DNA from 2 places in the Vibrio sp. 03_296 genome. Region 1 is predicted to be linked to the other one. Evidence: riboswitches for the same ligand, from Rfam matches in the RefSeq annotation. Region 1 holds a riboswitch; the other holds the start of a gene.
The links. A riboswitch is a leader RNA that binds a small molecule or an ion and turns the genes downstream of it on or off. The one in region 1 is predicted to bind lysine.
Positions count from the first base shown of each region.

Region 2: it holds a riboswitch for lysine, as region 1 does, so the genes downstream of both, lysC (lysine-sensitive aspartokinase 3) here and tet(35) (tetracycline efflux Na+/H+ antiporter family transporter Tet(35)) in region 1, are expected to answer to the same signal.

Region 1 covers NZ_NPKW01000034.1:132-4,611, forward strand. The annotation lists partial or broken gene CIK04_RS02845 (transposase) at 1-333, opposite strand, end outside; gene CIK04_RS02850 (H-NS family nucleoid-associated regulatory protein) at 450-857, opposite strand; lysine riboswitch at 1,343-1,522, shown strand; gene tet(35) (tetracycline efflux Na+/H+ antiporter family transporter Tet(35)) at 1,629-3,230, shown strand; His leader region at 3,411-3,547, shown strand; gene hisG (ATP phosphoribosyltransferase) at 3,591-4,480, shown strand, end outside.
Region 2 covers NZ_NPKW01000033.1:7,390-11,869, forward strand. The annotation lists gene metH (methionine synthase) at 1-1,089, shown strand, start outside; gene lysC (lysine-sensitive aspartokinase 3) at 1,171-2,520, opposite strand; lysine riboswitch at 2,641-2,819, opposite strand; gene CIK04_RS02750 (alanine--glyoxylate aminotransferase family protein) at 3,035-4,156, shown strand; gene CIK04_RS02755 (PglL family O-oligosaccharyltransferase) at 4,221-4,480, opposite strand, start outside.

The DNA.
Region 1 (4,480 bases):
GCGGTTTTGGCTTAGAGTAGAAGCGTGGATGACTTTCTCTGTTAATGACATCCGTAAGAACCAACGGTAAGCGACATTCACTTCAATTTCTTTAACGAGCTGACGCTCACTTTTTATACCAAAGATATAACCAAGCAAGATGATTTTGAAGAGACGAATAGGGTCAACTGGTGGACGCCCATTATCTTTACAATAAAGATGAGCAACTTCATCATGAATGAATTCAAAGTCGATAGCATTATCGATTTTGCGCACTAAATGGTCTTTAGGAACTAACTGTTCCATCGTCACCATTTCCAGTTCGTATTGTTGCGGGGTGGGTTCTTGAAGCATATCGGAGTGTCCATATTTCGATACCCCTATTAGATCAAAGGTCTAGCTCGAAAGCTAGACCTTTGTCAGCAGTCTGAGGCTCCGAAAGGAGCCTTTTTACTGATATCTAAAATGTATTAGATTTCGAAATCTTCTAGAGATTTACCCGCATCTAATTGAGCTTGGATTGCAGAAGGTGTACGGCCTTGACCAGTCCAAGTTTTCTCTTCACCATTGGTGTCAACGTACTTGTATTTTGCTGGGCGAGGAGCACGTTTACCTTTGCTCTTCACTTTAGTTTCGCCAGCAAGTGCGCTGATTAGTGCTTCGACATCGATACCATCTTTAGCAATTTGTTCTGCGATAGCCGCTAGTTTCGCTTCTTGTTCAGCTTTCGCTGCACGTTCTTCTGCTTCCGCTTCTTGACGCTCTGCAACAACAGTTGTCAATTTATCTAGAGCTTCTTCTAATTGCTCAAGAGTAAGTTCACGAGAAAACGCACGTAGGCTGCGAATGTTCAACAGAGTTTTTGTTAGTTCAGACATAACCTTTCCTATATATTCGCTAAGTCGATTGTCTAATAATACCGAGAATTAAATTAAACAAACTAGATTAATTCTTACGATGCTAATATTAACGTGCAATACAATATAAGCAATATTAAAAGTAAAAAAATTAAAAAAGAATGATTATAAAATTTCTAAGACAGACGAAAGTTGTAGAAGCAATTCCTTCAATGAACAAAAAACTGTCTCAAAAATATTTGACGAATGGTTAGATGGCTTTATAACAAAATGGTTCAATGAAAAGTGGTTTGTGATCTCATTTTTTCTATTATTAGTATCATGACGTAAAGAGTATGGATTAATGAAATGGTAATAGAAAACCTGTCTCATATTGATTTTTCAAATTTAATCAACTTAAGACAGATCTGTTGCAATGAGGAGCATCATGAGTACAATAGCCGCTACCTGATGCGATAAATTAGATTATTTGTTGTTTTTTAATCGGCAGATAGTTAAGAATTTGTTATCGACGTAGAGGCGCAATGGTAAAGAGTAACTATTATTGGGGTGATGCCAATGAATAATAGTGAAAGGTATCCATTGCCGAAGTGAATTGCATATCAAAGCAGTTTGCTGGGGTTGCATCCGAAAGGAACAACACTGCCATAGTATTTAACTTATAACTATGGAGCGCTACTGTAGGTTGGGTGAAGTGCTCACTTCCCTGTCGCTTAGTTCAACATAAGTAACGGACATCCTGTTTACTTTGTCTGCAGTAGATCTCTAGCCAAACTTTGGTTTTTGAAGATCATGAATTTAATAGATTTTGCTACATCTCCCATCTCACTTTTACCGCCGATAGTGGCACTGACGCTCGCCATTTTAACGCGTAAAGTGCTTGTATCGCTTGGTGTCGGTATTCTTCTAGGTGCAGTGTTACTGAATGATTATTCGGTAGGCTCTGCGGCAGCTTATATTACAGATAAAGTGTCAGCTGTTTTTATTGAAGATGGTGGCATCAATACTTGGAATATGAGTATTGTTGGTTTCTTGTTGTTATTGGGTATGACCACTGCGCTACTGACTCTTTCTGGAGGCACTCGAGCTTTTGCTGAATGGGCACAGACTCGAGTGAAAAGTAAGCGAGGCTCGAAATTACTCGCAGCGTTTTTAGGCGTATTCATTTTTGTAGACGACTATTTCAATAGCCTAGCTGTGGGTGCGATTTCTCGCCCAGTAACAGACCGCTTTTATGTTTCACGCGCCAAACTGGCTTATATTCTAGACTCAACAGCCGCTCCAATGTGTGTGGTGATGCCTGCCTCGAGTTGGGGGGCGTACATCATGACCATTATCGGCGGTATTCTGGTGTCACATGGCATCACTGAATATTCCGCATTGGGCGCATATCTACGTTTAGTACCGATGAACTTCTACGCGATTTTCGCCTTGTTAATGGTGTTTGCGGTTGCTTGGTTTGGTTTAGACATTGGTAAAATGCGTGAACATGAAATTGCCGCTTCACAAGGCCGTGGCTTTGACAATGACGCTGATACCGACCTAAAAGAAGCGCATGAAATTGACGAAGAGCTTGATATCCGTGAAAGCGATAAAGGTAAAGTGACAGATCTTGTTATGCCGATCATTGCTTTGATTATTGCAACGGTTGCTTCAATGCTCTATACCGGTGGCCAAGCACTTGCGGCAGATGGTAAAGCTTTCGACTTGCTTGGTGCTTTCGAAAATACCAACGTAGGTACATCGCTTATTTATGGTGGTCTGGTTGGTTTGGCTGTGGCATTGTTCACAGTGTTCAAACAAGGTCTTCCAGTTGCAGAAATTGCTCGCACTTTATGGATCGGTGCTAAATCGATGTTTGGTGCAATCCTTATTCTGATTTTCGCTTGGACGATTGGTTCTGTTATTGGTGATATGAAAACAGGTAGTTATCTATCTACAATGGCACAAGGCAATATTAACCCGCATTGGCTACCTGTGATTCTATTCCTGCTTTCGGGTTTGATGGCGTTTTCTACCGGAACATCTTGGGGCACGTTTGGTATTATGCTACCTATCGCGGGTGATATGGCGGGTGCGACAGATATCGCTCTTATGCTTCCTATGCTAAGTGCAGTATTAGCGGGTTCTGTTTTTGGTGATCACTGTTCACCGATTTCTGATACGACGATTCTTTCTTCAACGGGGGCACGTTGTCATCATATTGACCACGTAGCGACTCAGTTACCTTATGCACTTGCAGTGGCACTGGTATCTTGTATTGGTTTCGTTGTATTGGGTATGACCGCTTCCGTTATGTTCTCACTAGCGGCTGCAACGATGGCATTCATCATCGTTTGTGCAATCCTCTCTTGGTTGTCAAAAGCAAAGATTGAGTCTTGCCAACAAGCGTAACATATTCATTTATATGAACTTTGAAAGGGTAGCTTCGGCTACCCTTTTTATTTGTCTTATACAAATTGATATTTTTTAAAATAAAGTGTTGCAAAATAAGGGAAGCTTAGTTAGTGTGGTTATCAACGAAGCAATCAAGCTAAGAGCTTATATAAGTATGCGTAATTTTGTAATGAACATTCATCACCATCATCACCCAGTCTAGTCTTTCGGGAGATGTACGCATACCCGGGAGATAGGAAACTCCCGGAGGTGAAAATCATCAAATTCAGATTTTAAACCCTCGGGAGACCAACATCTCTCGAGGGTTTTTTAGTTTTTACTTTCATCATTTTCAAATTGAAGCACAGGGACAATGTCATGCAAACACAACGCTTAAGAATTGCAATTCAGAAAAAAGGCCGACTGAGTGAAGAGTGCCAAGGGCTCTTAAAAAAGTGTGGCGTTAAATTTAATATTATGGGTGAGCGTTTAGTCGTGCACTCAGAAAATATGCCAATTGATCTGTTATTAGTTCGTGATGATGACATTCCTGGGCTGATCATGGACGGCGTTGTCGACCTTGGTTTTATCGGTGAAAACGTGCTGGAAGAAGTGCGCCTAGAACGTAAAGCCACTGGTGATGCTTGTCAATTTGAAACCTTGAGTCGTTTAGATTTTGGTGGATGTCGTTTGTCCATCGCGATTGATAAAGATGAAAAATACAATGGCCCTCAGGATCTTGCAGGGAAACGTATTGCGACGACTTACCCACAACTACTAAAAGCGTATATGGATCGACAAGGTGTGGCTTTCTCTACCTGTATGCTGACAGGCTCAGTTGAAGTGGCGCCTCGTGCTGGTTTGGCGGATGCAATCGCTGATTTGGTTTCAACAGGCGCAACACTAGAAGCCAATGGCCTAAAAGAGGCAGAGGTTATTTTCCAATCTAAAGCAACACTTGTTCAACGTTCAGGTGAGTTTGCCCAAGACAAGCAAGCGCTTATCGAGAAGCTGTTAACGCGTATGCAAGGCGTTCAGCAAGCCAAAGAATCCAAATACATCATGCTACATGCTCCAGTCGATAAGCTAGAACAGATCAAAGCACTGTTGCCAGGGGCGGAAGATCCAACCGTACTACCACTTTCTGCAGAGAAACAACGAGTGGCAGTACATTTGGTGAGTACAGAAAACCTATTCTGGGAAACGATGGAACAGCTCAAAGAACTTGGCGCGAGCTCTATTCTTGTTCTACCAATTGAAAAAATGAT
Region 2 (4,480 bases), on a different contig from region 1:
GTCGGCGTGTGTACCTCGTTGCTCTCTGATGAGTTGCGTCCTGCTTTTGTTGAACGCCTGCAGGCCGATTATGAGTTGGTTCGCGATCAGCATAATCGCAAGAAGCCGCGTACTAAGCCTGTGACGCTAGAAGCGGCACGTGCGAACAAGGTGGCGATTGATTGGCAAAGCTATACGCCTCCTGTACCTAGCCAGCCAGGTGTGCACGTGTTTGACGACTTTGATGTGGCGACGTTGCGCCAATACATCGACTGGACACCATTTTTCCTCACGTGGTCCCTAGTGGGCAAATACCCAACCATCTTTGATCATGAAGAGGTAGGCGAAGAAGCGAAGCGTTTATTTGAAGATGCTAACGAGTGGCTAGACCGTATCGAACGAGAGGGGTTACTCAAGGCGCGTGGCATGTGTGGTTTGTTCCCAGCGGCAAGCGTTGGCGATGATATTGAAGTCTATACCGATGAGTCTCGCACTCAAGTAGCGAAAGTGCTGCACAATCTTCGTCAACAGACGGAGAAACCCAAAGGGGCGAATTACTGTTTGTCAGATTACGTTGCTCCAAAAGAGAGTGGCAAAAATGATTGGATCGGTGCTTTTGCTGTGACGGGTGGTGTGAACGAGCGTGAACTCGCAGATCAGTTCAAAGCACAGGGGGATGACTACAACGCGATCATGATTCAAGCGGTTGCCGATCGTCTAGCGGAAGCTTTTGCAGAGTATCTGCATGAACGTGTCCGTAAAGAGATTTGGGGCTATGCTGCCGACGAAAACCTTTCAAACGAAGAATTGATCCGTGAGAAATACCAGGGGATCCGTCCTGCGCCGGGTTACCCTGCCTGTCCTGAGCACACCGAGAAAGGGCCGTTGTGGGAACTGCTTAACGTAGAAGAAACCATTGGCATGTCACTCACCAGCAGTTACGCGATGTGGCCGGGAGCTTCGGTATCAGGATGGTATTTTTCTCATCCCGATTCGCGTTATTTTGCCATCGCACAAATTCAGCAAGACCAAGTGGAAAGCTATGCTGAGCGTAAAGGTTGGGATTTACTGGAAGCCGAAAAATGGCTTGGTCCAAACATTAATGGCTGATACTGGCCAGCGTTGAGAAAAAGAAAAGGTCACAGCGATGTGACCTTTTCTCTTTGGATCAATGTGATCTTAGAACGATGTTTAGCGTTCAAAAAGATCTTGATGCAGTTTTTGGATCACGCTCTTAGAGTCGTGAGCATCGACTAAGAAGCAAAGATTGTGATCACTTGCCCCGTAGCAGATCATACGTAAATTGAAATCCCCTAAGGTGCTGAAGACTTCTTTAGCGTAACCCTTGGTTTCCATATGGTTACCAATCAATGCCACCAAACACAGATTGTGTTCAACTTCGACCGTACACAGTTCTTCCAGTTCTTGACGAGCGGCTTGTGGTAGCTCAGGTGCCCCACCAGAAGTGTCCGTTTTGTCTAGAGTGAGGGAAACGCTGATTTCTGATGTGGTGATCAAATCCACGGAGATTTTGTGTTTCGCGAGAATTTCAAACACTTTGGCAAGAAAGCCGTATGCATGGAACATCTTCGCACTGCGTAACGTCACCATGGTTTGGTTGCAGCGCAGCGCTAATGCACGGAAAAGCGGTGAACTCTGAGCTTCGTGGCGAATCCAAGTACCGCCTTTTTCTGGCTCTTTTGACGATCCGACAAAAACGGGAATGTCGTGACGAAGGGCTGGAACGAGGGTTGAAGGGTGCAGGATTTTTGCACCAAAGTTCGCCATTTCAGACGCTTCTGCAAAGCTGATTTCTGGAATTGGCGCGGCTTTCGCTGCGATGCGTGGATCCGTGGTGTAAATCCCAGGGACGTCAGTCCAGATTTCTAACCCGGTTGCTTTCAACCCTTCAGCTATCAAGGCCGCACTGTAGTCACTACCACCACGACCTAAGGTGGTGGTATTGCCTTCCTCATCCGATCCGATGAAGCCTTGAGTCACTACCACGTAATCGCGGCAAAGTGGCAAAAGCTTCTCTTGCGCCAGCTCTGCAATCTTCGCCACGTCCGGCTCTGCGCGGCCAAAGTTGTCGTCTGTGCGTAGCACCTCTCGAATATCAAATCGCACTGCATTGACACCGCGTTCACGCATCAACTGGGCCAGAATATGGGTCGACATCAACTCGCCACACGCGACCAAGTGGTCGGTGAGTTTATTGCTGGCTTGAATGGATGCCGCTTCAGCAAGGCTCGTAATGGTATCAAGAATCGCATACACCTCTGCTGCCGCTTCGGTGGCATCTTCCAATTGATTGAGAATCGCATCATGAATTTCAGCCAATTGGGCTAGAAGTTCAGCGCGTCTTTCTTGTGATTGAACACCATTGGCTAACTCTACCAATAGGTTAGTGACGCCAGAGCATGCACTGCTTACGACTAAGCGTGTCTCTGGATTGTTTTCAATAATGGCCGAGCAACGACTCATTGCCTCAAAGTTTGCAACACTTGTTCCACCAAATTTCGCTACATTCAATGCGCTCACGGCATTTCTCCCACGACTTCCGAAAAATATTAACCGTTGGTAATCCAACATCCGATGTTTGTTTTGGTGAGGAAAGGGGCAGAGCGGTTTAGAGAGGTCAGTTTGAATAATCAGAAAATCCATCTCAGAAGCTCTTCATCAGGCTGAGCTGATGACAGTTGATGGGACTCAACCCAAGTCAACCGACAGATCAAATCCTGCAATTTTGATCTACCTCGGCACTACTCCCCCTGAATGTTCTGTGTTGGAGTTGCGGCTCCACAAAACATCTGCCTGGGCAGTGCTCCTCTTCTGCAAAAAGCTTAAACATTGAACGTTTTTCACACTCCAATGTCAACGCTTAATTCGATCTTGATTGAAAGTTTTTATTAACAAATTTGTGACACTGGTTTGACCTCTAAGACTGTCGGCTAATTGCTGTCGTTGCTCGTTTGCTTTAGTGTGGAGAAACATAATTTGCATTAAAACGATTACGCTGTCCGTTAACCTTTTTCACACTTAGCAAGGAGCCGGTATGTCAATTCAAAGCTTTATTCCCCCACGTCGTATTTTAATGGGGCCAGGACCGTCTGATATTTCCCCGCAAGTACTACAAGCACTAAGCCGCCCAACGGTTGGGCACTTGGATCCGTTGTTTATTCAGATGATGGATGAGCTCAAGCAACTGCTTAAATACGCCTTTCAAACTGAGAATGATTTTACCATTGCGGTTTCTGCACCAGGTAGTGCGGGAATGGAAGCGTGCTTTGTGAACCTGATTGAGCCGGGAGATAAAGTCATCGTCTGCCGCAATGGGGTGTTTGGTGAGCGCATGCGTGAAAATGTCATTCGTGCTGGTGGAGAGGCGGTGTTAGTGGATGATGAATGGGGAACGCCAGTCTCGGTTGAGAAGGTCGAGCAGGCCTTAACGCAACATCCGGATAGCAAAATTTTGGCTTTTGTTCATGCAGAAACATCGACAGGCGCAAGAAGTGATGCGGAGACATTGGGGAAATTAGCAAAACAATATGGTGTGCTGACGATTGTTGATACGGTCACTTCGCTGGGAGGTATCCCGCTTAAAGTCGATGAATGGCAACTTGATGCTGTGTATTCCGGTAGTCAAAAATGTCTGTCTTGTGTCCCTGGTCTTGCTCCTGTGACGTTTTCTTCTGCCGCCATTGAGAAAATTCAATCACGCAAAACACCCGTGCAAAGCTGGTTCTTAGACCAAAGCTTAGTGTTAGGGTATTGGAGTGGGGAAGGAAAACGCAGTTATCATCATACTGCCCCCGTTAACAGCTTGTATTCACTGCACGAAGCGTTGTTGATGCTGAAAAATGAAGGCTTGGAGAACGCTTGGGCGCGGCATGAAAAAATGCACAACAAGCTGAAAGTGGGTCTCGAAAAACTGGGTTTCCAATTTGTGGTGGATGAAGAGTACCGTTTGCCTCAATTAAACGCGATCTATGTGCCTGAAGGTATCGATGAAGCGAAAGTGCGTAGCCATTTGCTTGAAACTTATAACTTGGAAATTGGCGCTGGTCTGGGAGCGCTCGCTGGTAAAGCGTGGCGTATAGGCTTGATGGGTTACGGTGCGAGAGAGGAAAATGTCGCGTTATGTTTAAGAACGCTTGAAGAGTCGCTCACTCAATAGTCTTTGGTCAATGAACAATAAAAAAGCGAAGCTGGTGAGCTTCGCTTTTTTATTACATGACAAATTACTGACTGGATGAAACGGAGTTAGACAATGCCGCCGACGGTGGTTGATAGTGAATGTTGCTAAAGTCGTTTTTAGGGAAGAGGAACTCAGCTTCCGCCTTTACTTGTTCTGCCTTACTCAAATCGCCAAGCCCTTGGTAGGCTAAGATCAAATTGGAATAAAACGCAGGTCTTGGCTTGGTCTTAATAATCTCAAGGGACCAATCGATATAAGGTTGAATCAGCTTAGCGTCCTGTGTTGCTAAACCAATATTGAGGT